One region of the Bacillus sp. JJ1562 genome, then DNA from elsewhere that is predicted to be linked to it. Evidence: riboswitches for the same ligand, from Rfam matches in the RefSeq annotation. Region 1 holds a riboswitch; each other region holds the start of a gene.
The links. A riboswitch is a leader RNA that binds a small molecule or an ion and turns the genes downstream of it on or off. The one in region 1 is predicted to bind S-adenosylmethionine.
Positions count from the first base shown of each region.

Region 2: another riboswitch for S-adenosylmethionine. It lies ahead of V7097_RS00210 (aliphatic sulfonate ABC transporter substrate-binding protein); the one in region 1 lies ahead of metK (methionine adenosyltransferase).
Region 3: another riboswitch for S-adenosylmethionine. It lies ahead of V7097_RS05575 (PLP-dependent aspartate aminotransferase family protein); the one in region 1 lies ahead of metK (methionine adenosyltransferase).
Region 4: another riboswitch for S-adenosylmethionine. It lies ahead of V7097_RS16150 (LLM class flavin-dependent oxidoreductase); the one in region 1 lies ahead of metK (methionine adenosyltransferase).

Region 1 covers NZ_JBALOQ010000050.1:28,580-33,305, forward strand. The annotation lists gene V7097_RS22510 (alpha/beta hydrolase family protein) at 1-730, shown strand, start outside; gene pckA (phosphoenolpyruvate carboxykinase (ATP)) at 761-2,350, opposite strand; SAM riboswitch class I at 2,629-2,793, shown strand; gene metK (methionine adenosyltransferase) at 3,066-4,265, shown strand; gene V7097_RS22525 (gamma carbonic anhydrase) at 4,421-4,726, opposite strand, start outside.
Region 2 covers NZ_JBALOQ010000002.1:22,902-27,627, forward strand. The annotation lists partial or broken gene ftsZ (cell division protein FtsZ) at 1-561, shown strand, start outside; gene V7097_RS00195 (aldo/keto reductase) at 674-1,591, opposite strand; gene V7097_RS00200 (hypothetical protein) at 1,694-1,843, shown strand; gene V7097_RS00205 (DoxX family membrane protein) at 1,891-2,394, opposite strand; SAM riboswitch class I at 2,743-2,852, shown strand; gene V7097_RS00210 (aliphatic sulfonate ABC transporter substrate-binding protein) at 2,978-3,973, shown strand; gene V7097_RS00215 (ABC transporter permease) at 4,022-4,726, shown strand, end outside.
Region 3 covers NZ_JBALOQ010000008.1:18,348-23,073, forward strand. The annotation lists gene xylB (xylulokinase) at 1-1,249, shown strand, start outside; SAM riboswitch class I at 1,352-1,458, shown strand; SAM riboswitch class I at 1,738-1,850, shown strand; gene V7097_RS05575 (PLP-dependent aspartate aminotransferase family protein) at 1,948-3,747, shown strand; gene V7097_RS05580 (AMP-binding protein) at 3,958-4,110, shown strand; gene coaA (type I pantothenate kinase) at 4,406-4,726, shown strand, end outside.
Region 4 covers NZ_JBALOQ010000024.1:78,852-83,577, forward strand. The annotation lists gene V7097_RS16145 (MetQ/NlpA family ABC transporter substrate-binding protein) at 1-639, opposite strand, end outside; gene V7097_RS16150 (LLM class flavin-dependent oxidoreductase) at 793-2,187, opposite strand; SAM riboswitch class I at 2,279-2,382, opposite strand; SAM riboswitch class I at 2,542-2,651, shown strand; gene V7097_RS16155 (acyl-CoA dehydrogenase family protein) at 2,732-3,892, shown strand; gene lspA (signal peptidase II) at 4,072-4,551, opposite strand.

The DNA of each region.
Region 1 (4,726 bases):
GAGCAAAGGGTTAAAAATTAAAGGATATCTTGCTGAGCCAAAGGAGGAAGGAGTTTATGACGGATTCTTATATTTGCGCGGTGGTATAAAAAATGTAGGAAAGGTTCGAATTGGTCGGATCATCCAATTTGCCTCGGAGGGCTTTGTGGTAATGGCACCATTTTATCGGGGTAATCAAGGGGGAGAGGGGCACGAGGATTTTGGCGGACATGACAGATATGATGCGTTCTCTGCGGTTAAGGTGTTGGAGGAACATGAAAAAGTGAATCCAACTCGGATCCATGTCTTTGGTTTCTCACGTGGAGGAGTGATGGCCCTTCTTACAGCTATTTATCAACCTAATGTTTGTTCGGTCGTCACATGGGCAGGAGTAAGTGATTTAAGCTTAACCTATGTGGAGCGCAATGATATGCGGAGGATGCTAAAGCGGGTCATCGGAGGAACGCCGACAAAATATCCGGAACGATATAAATGGAGAACCCCTTTATATGAAATTGAAAAGCTTGAAGCCCCTTTACTCATTATTCATGGTGAAAAAGATGATAATGTATCTGTCGAACATGCCTATCGCCTAGAAAAAAGAGTTAGAGAACTAGGAAAAGAAGTAGAAAGCTGGTATTTTCCACACTACACACATTTTTTTCCACCACATGAAAATCGGGAAACAGTGAGAAGGTTAACAGAATGGATGAAAACACGGGAGTCGAATACAAAAAAGCTCGAGGTTTGATTTTTCTCGAGCTTTTTTGCTTTATGCAGTTTATATTCTTGGTCCGCCCAAAAATTCAATATCGTTTGAAACATTGGAGAACTTTTTGAAGTTTTCTTTGAATTTTACAGCTAATTCTTTTGCTTTTACATAGTACGTACTTTGGTCAGCCCATGTTTTTGCAGGCTGAAGCACATCATCAGGAACGCCTGGAATGTGAATTGGGATCTCTAAGCCGAAAATATCATTTTTCACTGTTTCTGCATGAGTAAGTTCACCTTCTAAAGCCGCTTGAACCATTGCACGCGTATATGACAGCTTCATACGGCTTCCTACGCCATACTCTCCACCAGTCCACCCAGTATTCACTAAGAATACTTGAACATTGTGCTCATCAATCTTTCTACCTAGCATTTCTGCATACTCTGTTGCAGCAAGTGGAAGGAAAGGTGAGCCAAAGCAAGTTGAGAATGTTGCTTCTGGAGCTGTAACTCCACGTTCTGTTCCTGCAAGCTTACTTGTGTACCCACTTAAGAAATGGTACATGGCTTGTTCTTTGGTTAGCTTACTAATTGGAGGTAATACACCGAAAGCATCCGCCGTAAGGAACACGATTGTATTAGGATGACCTGCAATACTAGGTACAATAATATTATCAATATTATCAATTTGATATGCTGCTCTCGTATTCTCAGTCAATGAATTGTCATCATAATTTGCAATTCTTGATTCTTCATCCACTATCACGTTTTCTAAAACGGAGCCAAAGCGAATGGCATCAAAAATTTGTGGCTCCTTCTCTCGTGAAAGATTAATACATTTAGCATAGCAGCCACCTTCTATATTAAACACGCCAGAGCTAGCCCAACCGTGCTCGTCATCTCCGATAAGACGACGTTTTGGATCTGCAGAAAGAGTTGTTTTTCCTGTTCCAGATAGACCAAAGAAAAGGGCAACATCTCCTTCTTGACCTACATTAGCGGAGCAGTGCATGGAAAGAATATTTTGCTCAGGCAATACATAGTTCATCACAGAGAAAATTGATTTTTTAATTTCACCAGCATACTCAGTTCCTCCTATTAAAACTGTTCGTTTTTCGAAGGAAATAATGATGAATGTTTCAGAGCGTGTGCCATCAATTTTAGGGTCTGCTTTGAAATTTGGTGCACTAATAACAGTGAATTCAGGTTGATGTGTTTTTAAATCCGCTTCGGTTGGTCGAACAAACATTTGTTGAGAAAATAAATTATGCCACGCGTATTCGTTAATTACTTGGATTGGCATACGCACTTTTTTATCGGCACCTGCATACCCATTGAATACATAAATTTCATCTTTTTCTTTCAGATATGAAAGGACCTTTGTGTAAAGGTTTTCAAATACAGCCTCAGAGATAGGTTTGTTCACCTTACCCCAATCAATTCTATCCTTCGTAGATGCTTCTTCTACGATGTATTTGTCTTCTGGTGATCTTCCTGTGTATTTACCGGTTGTTGCACAAACAGCCCCAGTCGAAGTAAGGATTCCCTCTTGTCTAGCGAGTACTTTTTCAACTAAAATAGGAACAGATAGGTTACGAAGTGCGCTTTTTCCATTCACTAATTCTAATAGCTGCTCATTTGAAACTTCAACTGAATTCATGTAAAACCATCCTTTATCATTTTTTATATTTTTCATATAATCTAAAATTTACAATTAGTATAACACATTAATAAAAATAGTCTATACTATTTAACGTATTTTACGTAACGTATCTTCAAAAAGTGCGTACAGATTCTAAAATAGTCCTTTTTAATCTGCTTGTTTTCGAAATTTGTCTGTTTCGTGAAAAAGTGTGGCCCACTTCGGTATAAAATTTTTCGAATTTAGGTTGACATGAAATGGATGACTACGTTATGATAATTCATTGAACGGATACTCTCTTATCCCGAGCTGGCGGAGGGACAGGCCCAATGAAACCCGGCAACCATCACTTTTCTAACATATCAAATGAGCTTTAGTGTAACCTATATTTATGTAGGTCTACCAATGATAAAAGTGATAAGGTGCTAACCTGAGCAAGGCATGACCTTGATCGATAAGAGTGAAAGGCGAGATAGATGATAATACCTTTCCTCAAATAAGTAGGGAAGGTTTTTTATTTCTTTAATGAGAACCATTATGGTTTATCCATGTTACTTTAAGCGTTTTATTTGTGTTCACCACAGATAACTAGTCGACATATGCTGTATTACTGTTTGTTAATGTAGGATAGAAAATCGTGAAGGTAACAATACTAAGGGAATGAGTACCGTATCAATGAATGTCAGAATTTGAGTATAATTGAATTCTGAATCCGAAAAAGGAGGAAGCGTTTGTGACAACTAGACGCCGTTTATTTACTTCTGAGTCTGTTACGGAAGGACATCCAGATAAAATCTGTGACCAAATTTCAGATTCTATTTTAGATGCCATCTTAGCAAATGATGCAAATGCACGCGTAGCGTGTGAAACTTCTGTTACAACAGGTCTTGTACTTGTTGCGGGAGAAATTACAACCTCTACATATGTAGATATCCCAAAGATTGTCCGTGAAACGATTAAAGAGATTGGTTATACTCGTGCAAAATACGGATTTGACTACGAAACTTGTGCTGTATTAACATCAATTGATGAGCAATCTCCGGACATTGCGATGGGGGTTGACCAAGCTTTAGAAGCTCGTGAAGGTCAAATGACAGACGAGCAAATCGAAGCAATTGGTGCAGGGGACCAAGGCTTAATGTTCGGCTATGCTTGTAATGAAACAAAAGAACTTATGCCTCTACCTATTTCATTAGCTCACAAGCTATCACGTCGATTAACGAAAGTTCGTAAAGATGAGATTCTTCCATATTTACGTCCGGATGGAAAAACGCAGGTTACAGTAGAGTATGATGAGAACAATAATCCTGTCCGTATCGACACAATTGTTATTTCAACTCAGCACCATCCAGAAATTTCATTAGAACAAATTCAACGAAATCTAAAAGAACATGTAATCAATCCAGTTGTTCCAAGTGAACTAATTGATGAAAATACTAAATATTTTATTAACCCAACTGGCCGATTTGTAATTGGTGGTCCACAAGGAGATGCTGGTTTAACTGGCCGTAAAATCATTGTTGATACGTACGGTGGTTATGCACGCCATGGCGGTGGCGCATTCTCTGGTAAGGATCCAACTAAGGTTGACCGTTCTGCTGCCTATGCTGCTCGTTATGTTGCGAAAAACCTCGTGGCAGCTGGATTAGCTGATAAATGTGAAGTACAGCTTGCATACGCAATCGGTGTTGCCCAGCCAGTTTCTATTTCTGTTGACACTTTTGGTACTGGAACAGTATCTGAGGATGTACTTGTAGATTTAGTTCGTAACAATTTTGATTTACGTCCCGCTGGAATTATTAATATGTTGGATCTTCGTCGTCCAATTTATAAGCAAACTGCTGCATATGGTCACTTTGGTAGAAACGATCTTGATTTACCATGGGAGCGTACTGACAAAGCAGAAGCACTTAAAGCACAAGCTACAAAATAAGGTAGAAAAAGCTCGCTAATCATGGCGAGCTTTTTGTTCGTACTTAGTTTTCAGTGTCTAGCTCATGGCGCCATCTGCTCGAGGTCACAAGCCAATCGCTTCTGAAGGGATAAAGCGTCTTCTGTCAGCGCTCGGCTAGTGCTTGTCGCCGATAGTCAGGCGTCCTGAGCTTTTAGCTTTTCTTTTTGTAATTGTTTATAATGCTGTCCTTTTTCCACATATTCACGGCGAATTCTGGCCATATCTTTTTTATCATCTTCATTAAGCTCACGGATGACCTTAGCTGGTCTCCCGAAAGCAAGAGTGTTCGGCGGAATCTTTTTACCCTGAGGTACAAGGCTTCCAGCACCAATAAAAGCACCTTCACCAATTTCAGCACCATCAAGAATGATCGACCCCATCCCGATTAAGGCATTTTTACGAATTATTGAGCTATGTAGGATAACCTGATGTCCAATTGT
Region 2 (4,726 bases), on a different contig from region 1:
GTTGTAACAAGACCATTTCGATTTGAAGGCCGTAAGCGTGGGGTCAATGCAGATGCTGGTATTGACGCGATGAAGGAAGCAGTGGACACGTTAATTATTATTCCAAATGAAAAATTATTAGAGATTGTCGATAAACGTACTCCGATGATTGAAGCATTCCGAGAAGCGGATAATGTTCTTCTACGTGGGGTCCAAGGGATTTCTGATTTAATTGCTGTACCTGGTTTAATAAATCTTGATTTTGCCGATGTAAAAACAGTTATGTCTCATAGAGGAACAGCTTTAATGGGGATTGGAATGGCAAAAGGGGATGGGCGTGCAGTTGAGGCAGCTCATAAAGCAATCAATAGTCCACTACTTGAAACATCCATTAGTGGAGCGCGTGGTGTGATATTAAATATCACAGGCGGAAGAAATTTAAGTCTATTTGAAATTCAGGAAGCAGCAGACGTGATTTCATCAGCAACACATGAGGATTTAAACATGATCTTTGGATCGGTTATTAATGACAATTTGAAGGATGAAATAATTGTGACCGTAATTGCTACAGGATTTACAGAAAATTAAAGGAAAGAGGCACCCTTTGGGGATGCCTCTTTGCTTTTGTCTAGCTCCAGGCGCTACATCGGCTCGGGGTCACAAGCCAATAGATGGGCGCCTTGAGCTTTTCTAATTAAGGAAGTAGGTAGCCAGCAGCTTGAAAAATGCTGTACCAATCTTCACGGGTTAACTGAACTTCGCTTGCTTTTACAGAGTCTTTTAAGCGTTCTATATTCATAGTTCCGATAATTGGCTGCATGTTGGCCGGATGACGTAATAGCCATGCAATCGCAATCGTTGTATTGGATACCCCATATTTTTCTGCGATTTCGTCAATTTTTTGATTTAATTCAGGGCATTTTTCATTGCCAAGAAATGGCCCTTCAAAATAACCATATTGGAATGGCGACCAAGGTTGAATCGTAATGTCATGTAGACGGCAATAATCAAGCACATCTCCATCACGGTTTATGGAGGAGTCGACTTGCATGTTCACAGTGACGCCATTTGCAATCATATGGGCATTTGGGATGCTTAATTGGAGTTGATTCGCAACAATTGGCTGCTTCACATATTTTTTAAGTAACTGGATTTGCATAGGCTTTTGATTAGAAACTCCAAAATGACGAACCTTTCCAGAAGACTCTAATTGGTCAAATGCTTCTGCAACCTCTTCTGGCTCAACAAGGGCATCAGGACGGTGTAAAAGTAAGACATCAAGATAATCCGTATTGAGTCGTTTTAAAATTCCATCAACAGAATTAAGGATATGCTCCTTTGAAAAATCAAACATTCCTTTTCGAATGCCACATTTGGATTGAAGAATGATTTTTTCTCTCACATCATCATTCATATGTATCGCATCTGCAAAGATTTCCTCACAAGCACCTTTTCCGTATATATCGGCGTGATCAAAGAAGTTTGCTCCCATTTCTATAGCTGTTTGAACAAACTTTTCTGCTTCAGGCTTTTCCAAAGAATTAATCCTCATACAGCCTACTGCAACAACTGGTACCTCAAGTGAACTAGTTCCTAGTTTTATTTTTCGCATGTTTTACTTACCTCCAATTTTAGAACTGCTGTTACTGTCTCCACTATCTAGTCTACATATTTCGATATTGAAAGGAAAGCCTAGAAAAAAGGGGGTTTTGTAATGAAACGGATGTTACTGCTGTTACTATTGTCGTTCCCGATGTTTTTCTTGATGGGTTGCGGAGATGATGAAATGCCTGAAGAAGGCGAAGACATCGAGGAAATCGAAGAAGAGGATGAAATTGGTGACGGCGAAATTGATGACGAATAGAATACAAAAAAGTGTTCCTCCTGGATTAGGAGGAACACTCTTATTAGTTACGCAACGTTTGCTGCTGTTTTTGTTGCTTTTTTCTCGTTGAATCGTTTTGTAAGGTAAGGTACTGCGAATCTGTCTACACCGTAGTAGTAAGTTGCAGCGCCTGCGAATAGGAGAATAACCGTTACTGTGTACAGTACTGGGTTTGTGCTTACAGTTCCAGCAAGTAAGAAGTTAAGGTTCATGAATCCTGCTGCAAGTAACGCTGGGATAGTAGCAGCACCTACAATTAATCCAAGACCTACTAGGAATTCGCCCCAAGGAATAAGCACGTTGATTATTTCAACATTTGGTAGGGCAAAGCCTTCAAGGAATGTTGCGTACCAGCCTGCTACCGCGGGATGTTCACCACCTGCTTTAGCCAATGCGCCTTGTAGGAAACCGCCTGCGTCAAATCCTCCAGTAATTTTATGAAAACCAGCTTCAATCCACTGAATACCTAACCAAATTCGTAATACTGTCCAAATAACTGCCATTTTAGGTCCTTTTAAGAATGTTCTCATTCTAATCTCCCCTTATAATTGATTTGTGAAACTCTTCACAAGTTGTTGTAAAAAAATATGAGTGCTTAGCTGCCAGCTTTTGTGTAGTTTGTTTGTGAAGTTTTTCACTAACTTTCTACACTCTTAATATACAATGGATTTCTGGTAAAAGCAATAGGCTTCACAAATCAGACACAATATATTTTTACGTCTTTTTTTTGCTTAGAATACATAGGTATAGGGATACGATTTGGATTCAAAATAATATTCCAATTAGGTAAAATATTTAAAAAAGTGTTTGACTTTAGATTTTTCACATACTATAATCCTTTTATAAAGCAAAACAGGAACGTATTAATTTAATAAAGACTCTTATCCAGAGCGGTGGAGGGACATGGCCCTACGAAACCCGGCAACCTTCAAGATTATTCTTGAAAAGGTGCTAATTCCAACAGGTATAAATACCTGAGAGATAAGAGGAGGAAAAAAGCCCTCTTCTTATTGAAGAGGGCTTTTTCTATCGCTTAAAAGATGAAGGTTTGGAATTACATTAGTATAATCTTGAGTTTTTCTATAAAAATACTGAGTGAAGAGGAGACGAGATATGAAAAACATAGGTACATTTCTTATTGCAGCACTGATTTTAATTGGGATTGTCGGTTGTTCCGATAGCACAGGTAAAGCTAGCCAAGGGAACAAAAAACCAGAAAAAATTACATTAGATTATGCCTTTTACTCTCCAACTAGTCTTGTGTTAAAAGAATTTGGTTGGGCAGAGGAAGCATTCAAGGAAGAAGGAATTAAGGTTGAGTTTGTTCTTAGCCAGGGAAGTAATAAAGCCCTCGAATTCTTGAACAGTGGAAGCGCTGATTTTGGTTCATCTGCAGGGGCAGCTGCTTTAATGGCAAAAGCAAACGGTGCACCGATTGAATCCGTTTATATTTATTCAAAGCCAGAGTGGACTGCACTTGTAGCGAATAAAGATTCTAAGATTCAAAGTGTAAGTGACTTAAAAGGGAAAAAGGTCGCCGCAACCATCGGGACTGACCCCTATATTTTCCTATTGCGGGCCCTAGATGAGGAAGGATTAAGTCCATCCGATGTTGAGATTGTCAATCTACAGCATGGAGATGGAGCGGGGGCTTTATCATCTGGTCAGGTAGATGCATGGTCAGGACTAGATCCTCATATGGCAAGAGTTGAATTAGAAACAGACGCGAAGCTTTTCTATCGCAATGCTGATTTTAATACGTATGGGACTTTAAATGTCCGCTCGGAATTTGCGGAAAAATACCCCGGTTACGTTGAAAAGGTCATAGAAGTTTACGAAAAGGCTCGTACTTGGGTTTTAGAAAATCCGGAAGAGGCTGCAGAAATTCTTGCAAAATCAGCAAATATTGATATTGATGTAGCACACAAGCAATTAAATGAACGCAATGATTTTTCTAATCCGGTGCCAGGGGAATCTCAAATTGAGGCATTAACGGAAGCGGGTAAGGTTCTTCAAGCACAGGATATCATCAAAAAAGACGTTGAATTGGAAAAAGTAATCGAAGAATTGATTAATCCGACGTTTGCGCAAAAAGTAATAAAACAATAAGGGGCCCATTTTTCTAAGTGGCACCCCCTCTCTAAAGGAGGAGGCAACATGAACACAAAAGGCGAAGCGTTATCAAGGCAAATTAAGGTGAAGTCGAAAACACAATTTGTTTTATCAGGAAATGTAAAGGTAGTCCTACTTGGAAGTATCATACCTGCCATTTTACTTGTGATTTGGCAGTTTTTAAGCCATATCGGTGTCCTTGAAGCGCATCTTATGCCGGCACCAACGGTCATCCTGGCGAAAATAATTGAATTCGCTGGGGATGGCAGTCTTTGGGGCCATATTGGAATTACTTTATATCGAATCTTTTTTGGTTTTCTTATTGGCGTAGTTGCAGCTGTGATATTTGGTTCATTGGTCGGCTATTTTCGAATCGCGGAAGCATTATTGGATCCAATGCTTCAAGCCTTCCGTTCGATTCCATCCCTTGCATGGGTACCCCTTTTTATCCTTTGGATGGGAATTGCTGAACCATCGAAAATTACACTAATTGCTGTTGGGGTGTTTTTTCCGGTGTATTTAAACATTGTGTCAGGCATTCAGGGGGTTGACCGAAAGCTGATTGAAGTAGGGAAAATCTACAATTTTTCAACGTTCGAGTTAATTAGAAAGGTCATTTTGCCTGCTTCTCTGCCATCCTTTTTAGTTGGGATAAGAAGTGGTTTAGGACTAGGATGGATGTTTGTAGTTGCGGCTGAATTAATGGGAGCCAGTCAAGGGATTGGGTATTTGCTCGTCGTTGGTCAAAAC
Region 3 (4,726 bases), on a different contig from region 1:
TGTTCTACTTGATAATGAAAACCAAGTATTGCGGAACGCGATTTTATGGAATGATACAAGAACTACAAAGCAGTGTGAGGAAATCTATGAGGCTTTCGGAAAGGAACGTCTTTTAGAAGTCACAAAGAACCCAGCATTAGAAGGTTTTACTTTGCCGAAAATTCTTTGGGTAAAAGAAAATGAGCCGCAGGTTTTCGAACGCTCTAACGTATTCTTGCTTCCTAAGGATTATTTACGCTACCGTATTACAGGTGGTGTACATATGGAGTATTCTGATGCAGCGGGGACATTGATGCTAAATGTGTCAAAACGTGAATGGAGCAAGGAAGTGTTAGAGACTTTTGGTCTCGAACCGAAATTCTGTCCACCATTAGTCGAATCCCATGCTTTTATTGGTATGGTTACCTCTGAATTTGCGGAAGTGACTGGTCTTTCTAGGGAAACTAAGGTTTTTGCTGGAGGAGCTGATAATGCTTGTGGTGCAATCGGTTCAGGCATTTTATCAGAAGGGAAAACCCTTTGTAGCATCGGAACTTCAGGTGTTGTTTTGTCTTATGAAGAGCGCAATGACCTTGATTTCGAAGGCAAGGTTCACTACTTCAATCATGGTGAGGAAAATACATATTATACGATGGGCGTGACTCTTGCGGCAGGCTTTAGCTTAAGTTGGTTCAAGGATACTTTTGCAAAGGACGAAGCTTTTGATCATTTTTTAGAAGGTGTCGATGAAGTGCCAGCTGGTAGCAATGGTCTATTATTTACTCCTTACATCGTTGGGGAGCGGACCCCTCATGCAGATTCAAACATTCGAGGCAGTTTTATTGGTATTGATGCATCCCATGAACGAAAGCATTTTGCACGTGCAGTTCTTGAAGGTATTACATTTTCGTTAAACGAGTCCATTGAGATTTTTAGAAACAGTGGAAAAACAATTGATACCATTATTTCAATTGGTGGCGGTGCGAAAAACGAAACTTGGCTACAAATGCAGGCTGATATTTTTAATGCGAAAATAGAAAAATTAACTTCTGAACAAGGTCCTGGAATGGGGGCGGCAATGCTTGCTGCATATGGATCTGGCTGGTTTACCTCATTAAAAGAGTGTGCCGGTGCATTCCTCGAAACCTCCAAAACATATGAACCAATTCCAGAAAATGTGGAGGCATATCAGAAGCTATTTGCAATCTATCAACAGGTTTATACACAAACAAAGACACTAAATGAAAGATTGAAAGAGTTTAGGAAGTAAAAACGTAACCCTAGTTAGATTATTTAAAACTTTATAAAAATCCATTGACTAAATCATCTAAAATGTTTAACATTTCTAATATATAGTCAAATAATGCAATTCTTCTTATCAAGAGAGGTGGAGGGGCTGACCCTGTGAAACCTCGGCAACCAGCATTTGAATGCACGGTGCCAAGTTCAGAGGAAGTATTTCTATTCCGAAGATGAGAAGGCGGTCGTATGATGAATGTGTATATTCTTGCACCCCTTCTGTATTCTTACAGAAGGGGTTTGTTATTTTTACCAAAATCTGCGCTTATCAATAAATTGCGAAAGAAAATTGGGTGGATAGGATGCCACATTTCCTTGTTGTAACAAGAAATAGGGTGGCGTCAATTTTATAAAAAAATAAATTTTTCAAAAAATACATTGACTGAAAAAACAAACTATTCTATAATACTTTATAAAGTTGAAGAATTAACGTATTAGTGCGTCAATTTAATAAAAGATTTCTTATCCAGAGAGACTGAGGGAACAGGCCCGAAGAAGTCCGGCAACCTTCAAGTGAAAGCTTGAAAAGGTGCTAATTCCTGCAGATGCGCTCAGCATCTGAAAGATAAGATGAGGCCCCCTCTTCTTATGTTGAGGGGGCTTTTTATTTACATAAAGTAAGTACTTATCTAGCAAATTTGTAAAAATATAAATTTGGAGGTCAAAATAATGACAAAACAATATGAAACGTATGATGATGAGACGATACTTTTACATGGAGGTCAATCACCAGATCCGACAACTGGTTCACGAGCAGTACCAATTTATCAAACAAGTTCATTCGTATTTCATAATACTGACCATGCTCAAAGTCTTTTTAGTCTTGATGAGTCAGGGAATATTTATTCTCGTATTGGTAACCCAACTGTTGATGTGCTTGAGAAACGAATTGCGTTATTGGAGGATGGTGTCGCAGCTGTAGCAACATCTTCGGGAATGGCCGCGATTGCTCTCTCCATCATGAACGTTGCGGAAGCAGGAGATGAAATTGTAGCAGCTTCAAATTTATATGGCGGAACTTACAATCTTTTCGCTGTTACACTACCGAAATATGGAATTAAGACTCATTTCGTTGATCCAACAGATCCTGAGAATTTTAGAAAAGCTATTACGCCGAAAACAAAGGCTGTATTTGCTGAAACCATTGGAAACCCAAGCTTGCATGTATTAGATATTGAAGCAGTATCAGCAATTGCACATGAAAATGGAGTACCGCTCATTATTGATAACACATTTGCATCACCATATCTATGTAAACCAATCCAATGGGGAGCGGATATTGTGATTCACTCCGCAACAAAGTGGATTGGCGGACATGGGACAACGATTGGTGGAGTTGTAGTTGACGGTGGACGTTTTAATTGGAACAGTGAGAAGTTTCCAGGTTTTACTGAGCCAGATTCAAGCTATAACGGAATTCGATATGCGAATGAATTCGGGACTTTAGCATTTAGTACAAAGCTTAGAGTTCAGCTTTTAAGAGACTTTGGTTCATCTTTAAGTCCACATAGTGCATTCCTATTGATACAGGGTCTTGAAACATTACACCTGCGTATCGAAAAGCATAATGAAAATGCATTACGTGTTGCAAATTTCCTAAAAGAACATCCTTCGGTCGAATGGGTATCCTACCCTGGTCTTGAAGAACATCCAGCCCATGAGCTAGCAACCAAATATTTACGAGATGGTTTTGGTTCTATCGTAAACTTTGGTATTAAGGGTGGTAGGGATATTGGTAAAAAGGTTATTGATAATATTGCATTATGGTCACATGTGGCAAATGTTGGTGATGCGAAATCACTTATTATCCACCCTGCATCAACAACCCACCAGCAGTTAAGTGCGGAAGAGTTAGTAAAAACAGGAGTTAGTGAAGAGTTAATCCGACTATCGGTTGGAATTGAATCATACCGTGATTTAGTAAATGATTTGGATCAGGCATTTTATGAAGCGACAGGAATTTCATCAAAAGGTGAACAAAAAGGCGATACAGCGGTTAACGATGAGGGAGTAATACGCTGGGCACTTCAATCTACATTTATTCGCGAAGAGGTTGAAGGAAAGGAAGTTCAGCGCGCCAAAACAATTGCTGTCGTTGGTCTAAGTGGAAATCCAGCCCGCCCAAGTTACAGACTTGCACGGAAAATGCAGCGTCTTGGTTATAAAATTATACCTGTTAATCCAAGAGAAACAGAAGTACTTGGAGAGCAGGCATATCCAGATCTAACTTCTATTCCGTTTAAGGTTGATATCGTTCAAGTATTCAGAAGTCCTGAAGCGGCGATTGGCGTAGCGGCAGAAGCAGCAAAAATACAGCCAAAAGTTTTCTGGCTCCAAGAAGGTGTTATTTCCCCTCGAGCAGTTGAGGTTGCTAAAGAAGCAGGCCTTGAGGTTGTTCAAAACAGATGTACCTATAAGGAAGCACAGCGTATCAGAGGTTCAATTGTGACTTATGCATGCGAAATTTAACTTTTATTATTGAGAATTCCCCTACCACTAGAGGTAGGGGATGATTGTAAATGAATCTATTAAATTATGAACTAAGGGATGAGTGTAGCGAGAAGAAGGCTACAGCTTACTAGAATCCAAGGTTCTATGGGAGCCAAGTGAAACTTGGATCTCACAGTAAAATTTGATGAAGTTTTCCCAAAAGGTCGGTTTTCCGCTCCTACCTTATGAATGCTTTCATCGCTGGTCGATTGGCAGGAATTATGTCAAAATGGAAGCTCTCATCTGGAGTTTACTCGAGTCCCTTTCAATCATCCTCTTTTCATCCTTTATACGTCGGGGACTACTGGCTTACCAAAGGCGGTTTTAATAGAAGTAGACTAAAAATATTTATTTAAAATAAATCGACATAATGACAAATAAAGCATAACACTCAATGTGTAATGAGTGAGTTTAAGTAATTTTCAAAGTGTAGGCGTCTGTCCTCTAAAGGGCAGATGCCTATTTTTTACATACAATTTCTCCTAGAAGTGTTATAATTGAATAACTATTTTGACATGTTTTTAAACAAAGAGGTGCATTGGGGGATTGTCATAGATTAAAGTCAATTACATCCATTCTATTCAAACTAGCTGCAATTTGATAAAATGGACAAGAATCTAAATTTGAGGTAAATGTTATGAATCCGTTAACAAACTATATTGAATTTAATAGAGACAAGTGGGCGGAACTGCGCAATAAGACTCCGTTGTTGCTGACTGCCGAAGAGCTTGAGAGCATTAAAGGTATAAACGAAGAAATTTCACTTCGAGAAGTAGAAGAAATCTATCTACCATTGACTCGTTTAATTAATTTAAAAGTGGAAGCCTCGCAACAGCTACAAGGAGTAACCAACTCCTTTTTGGACTATAAAGCTAAAAAAGTTCCATATATTATTGGGATTGCGGGAAGTGTTGCAGTAGGTAAGAGTACCGCAGCGAGAGTACTTCAAACCCTATTA
Region 4 (4,726 bases), on a different contig from region 1:
TAAGTCTAATCCCGCTGATATAGCAAAGTTACCATTTATGGCAGCAAGATCGACTGATTCTAGGGTTCGTGGTAATTGCGCTGCTTCAATTGGCTGAAATTTTAACTCTTTTGGATTGATTGTGATGTCTTTCTCGGTAGCTCTGAGCGGATCCACATTACTATCAAAGTCAATAACTCCGTTTTCCTTTAACACGGTAAGTCCTCTGGCTAGATTCGCAGGATCATTAGCTATTGCGACGGTACTGCCCTTTTCTATTTCACCCAATGAATCATATTTATTCGAATAGATACCTATTGGCGCTGTTGGAACCGTAATCACACTGGATAATTCCATATTATTTTCCTCAGCGAATGCATCCATATACACTTTGTGCTGAAACAAGTTTGCATCTAATGACCCATTGTTTAGTGCTGTATTTGGTTGTACGTAATCATTGAACTCTTTCACTGTAACCGTATACCCTTTTTCTTCTAAATAAGGTTTTACACCCTCTTCAAGCATGTCACTATATGGAACCGTTGCACCTAACACCAACTCTTTCTTTTCTCCATCAGTCGCCGAACTATTATTAGCCCCACAAGCAGTAAGTGCACTAACGACTAATACCGATAAAACTACAAAAAACATTTTTTTCATTTTTCACTATCACTCCTTTTTATTTACCTTTTATTAACGGCCTTTGCTATAAAGTCCCCAAAATACTGCACTCATTGTAATAACACAATTTAAAAAATAATCTTCAACACACTTATGATGGCTGTTTCCCTTACTTCCTATTTCAGGCATCTTCTACTGTTTAGCAGGCACACGTCTATATTTACTTCCAGGGTGATCTTCCGGCAAGGTACTTTTACCCTCTGGGAACAGCTTTTCTCGTAAAGTACCTTTCTTGTATTCTGTTTTATAAAACCCACGTTCCTGTAAAACAGGGATTACTAAATCAACGAAGTCTTCCAAGTCGCCAGGCGTGACTAAATGATTTAAATTAAAGCCATCAACCCCGGATTCTTCAAATTGGAATTGAATCGCATCCGCAACCTCTGTAGGACTTCCAAAAATAATACTGTTTCGGTCCAATGACTCAAAACGATTCAACACTTCACCTACCGTTAATTTTTTGGGTGCATCTTTGGTAAGAGTCGCAGCTTTATAATGCCCTCCTTCCGTCTTCTTTTTATATTCAAATGGCTCATTTGGATCCAAATCTTCGTACTCGGCAATGTCATATCCACTTGCCCCATACTGTGCTTTTGCAGCATCTGAGCTCCACAGCTTGTTATATTCCTCAAATTTCCGTTCCGCTTTTTCAGTTGTTTCAGCAACAATTACACTGAGAAATGAAAAGATCTTAATATTTTCTGGATTCCGACCATGTTTTTCTGCTCTTTTTCTAATATCATCTGCATAATATCGAATTCTTTGAGGCGTCGGACCGCCAACAAATATACACTCGGCATGCTTTGCAGCAAATTCCCGACCTTTTTCGGATGTACCTGCTTGATAAATAACAGGAGTTCGTTGTAAAGATGGCTCACTTAAATGCGGCCCTTCAACTTTAAAATAACGGCCTTCATGATTAATTTCATGTACCTTGTCTGGATCAACGAGCGTATTATTTTCAACATCTTCAACGACCGCATCATCTTCCCAGCTTCGCTCCCATAATTTATACGAAACATCAAGAAATTCATCTGCAATATCATATCGCTCATCGTGCTTAATCATATCTTGCAGACCAAAGTTTTTTGCAGCATTTGGCAGATAAGAAGTGACCACATTCCACGCGATTCTTCCCTTTGTCAAATGATCTAAAGTAGAAAAACGCCTAGCATTAGCAAATGGCGGTTCATATGTAGTACTTACCGTAACCGCAAAAGACAGATTTTTCGTTACATGAGCCATTGCAGAAATAAGCAAGGCAGGATCATTTAATGGCACCTGCAGCCCATCTCGGATTGAGGGTGCTTTACTCTTTTGATACACATCATAAATGCCAAGGACATCAGCGAAAAACACCGCATCAAACTTCCCTCTCTCTAAAAGCTTCGCTAAATCAACCCAATAGTCTAAATCCTTATATCTACGATGTCTTTTATTTTCTGGATGCTTCCAAAACCCGTGTGAATTATGCATGGAACTATTCATTTCAAACGCATTTAGAATAATTTGTTTTTGTTTACTCACTTTCAATCCTCCTATTGTTAAATTTTTTTAAAAAATAAAAAAGCCTCTCCTAAGAAAAGAAGAGGCTTTTACACAAATAAGCACAAATCCTTCCTTATCTTTCAAGCTTATCGCTTGCTGGAATTGGCACAGTACTTTTTAAAGCCTGTTGCCGAGGTATCAAAGGGCCAGTCCCTCCACCTCTCTAGATAAAGAAAATAGATTATTAAATTTAATCCAAAATATACATGAGGATGAAAATATTGTCAACATGTTTTTTGAACACTTTAATAATTCCTATTTGATAGTACTTTTTTAATATTGACAATAACAGAATCATCATATAAAGTGTAAACTAATTTAAATAGTTTAAGAAACTTATCAAGAGTCAGGGGAGGAAACTGGTCCTACGATCCTGCAGCAACCACTTATATTATTAAGCAAGGTGCTAATTCCAGCAGACATAAATGTCTGACAGATGAGAAAGGATAGAACAACCGAAGTCCTCTTTCGTCGCCTCGAAAGTGGGCTTTTTTTATGAGAAAAAATGATTGGAGGAATGAGTATGACAATTGCATATGATCAATTAACCAACAGCACGATACAACAAAACTTATTAAAACAAGCCAAAGATTTAGCTGAGATTTTTAGGGAAAGGTCTGCCAATATTGATGCAAACGGAGAATTCCCTTATGAAAATTTTGAGGATATAAAGCAACTTGGATTCTTAGCACTTACTGTCCCAATCGAGTATGGTGGCCTTGGTATTAACCTATATGATTTTCTCAAGATTCAGGAACAGATAGCCACAGGGGATGGACCAACTGCCCTATCACTCGGCTGGCAGCTCGGCCTTATCCTCGAGGTAGCTGAAAGTAGAAATTGGAAGGAAGAAAGCTTTGCCAAGGTATGTGATTTAATCGTAAAAGAGAATGCACTTATTAACCTTGCTCAAACAGAACGCGCTACAGGGAGCCCTTCTAGAGGTGGCGTTCCTACCTCTACCGCGATTAAAGAAAAGAATGGATGGCGGATAAATGGAGCTAAGGCCTTCACTTCAATGGCCGTTGCACTCGATTATTCAATTGTTACAGTGGATATTAATCTAACTGGAAGAAAAGGGTTTATTTTGGTTGACCATAAATTAGACGGAGTTCATATAAAAGAAACTTGGGATAGTGTTTCCATGAGGGGAACAAAAAGTGATGACCTTATTTTAGACCAGGTGCTTGTTGCTGAGGATGCTTTATTGGTAGAAGAGGATATCCAAAAACCATTCCCTAAAGCTTGGTATCTACAAGTCCCAGCTGTATACATAGGAATAGCTACATCTGCTAGAGATTATGCGATAAAATTCGCTTCTGAATACAGCCCTACCACATTACCAGGTCCGATTAAAGACGTACCAGAAGTAAGAAGAAAAATTGGAGAGATGGAACTAGAATTATTTAATGCACGTGAAGTACTCTATTCCGTCGCCAGAAAATGGGTAGAACATCCTGAACAGCGTGGTAGTATGGGATCAGAGCTAGCAGCGGTAAAACATATAGCAACAAACAGTGCAAACAAGATAGTAGATTTGGCAATGAGAATTGTTGGGGCTAGAAGCCTCTCCGCACAAAACCCTCTCCAACGCTATTTCCGTGATGTTCGTGCAGGGCTCCATAACCCTCCAACAGATGATGCAATTGTTTATACACTAGCAAAGGCAGTATTAGATGAATAAAAGATTAATATTTGCTATTACCTTGTCGAAAAGGACCTGTCCCGATGTCGATTGTTAAAATGAAATAAAAATGACACCATTTGAATGATAAATGGTGTCATTGGCTTTTAGGATTTTGGTTGATTATTTGTGAAATTAAAAAGTTAATCCACCTTTTCTGGTGAAAACACATGGAAGCCTCATGATCCTGAAGCTACAGCCCTTCTCTTTTTTATAGGTTCCACAATTATGGCATCTACTAAAATCAGGATTATGCCGAAATTGAGTGCATAGTCTGCGAGATTAAGAATACCTCCATTGTATTGAAAGTCGATAAAGTCTGTAACTTGATTGAAAAATATCCGATCTATAGCATTTCCAATCGCTCCACCAACATAAAGTCCGGCTCCTATTTCCATAATGAACCCATTTAAATGACCCTTCTTACGCATATAAAGGAAAATACCTACAACAATGATGGCAACAGGAACAAATAGACGACCATATCCTTCAAACATTCCAAAAGCCGCTCCGCTATTTTGATAGTGTGTGAAATGGAGAACCCCATTCCAAACTTCGAGAGTCTCTCCGACTTCTAAATGGGCACGAACCAAATATTTTGAAACTTGATCAATGAATATCGCAACTATAGCAACAGCATAGAACCAAATATGAATCACACTTTCTTTGTATTTTGATAGTAATTTTAATATATAGATTCAAGATATTAAAGGAATCTGCTTAACTAGCGTGCGTTCCTCTAAAAGCGTTGCAGCATTTTTTATTTCAGCTGTGCAATAGTCCTCCTTTAAAAAGGTGTAGTTTAATACACGTTATTTCGTCTAAACTATAACT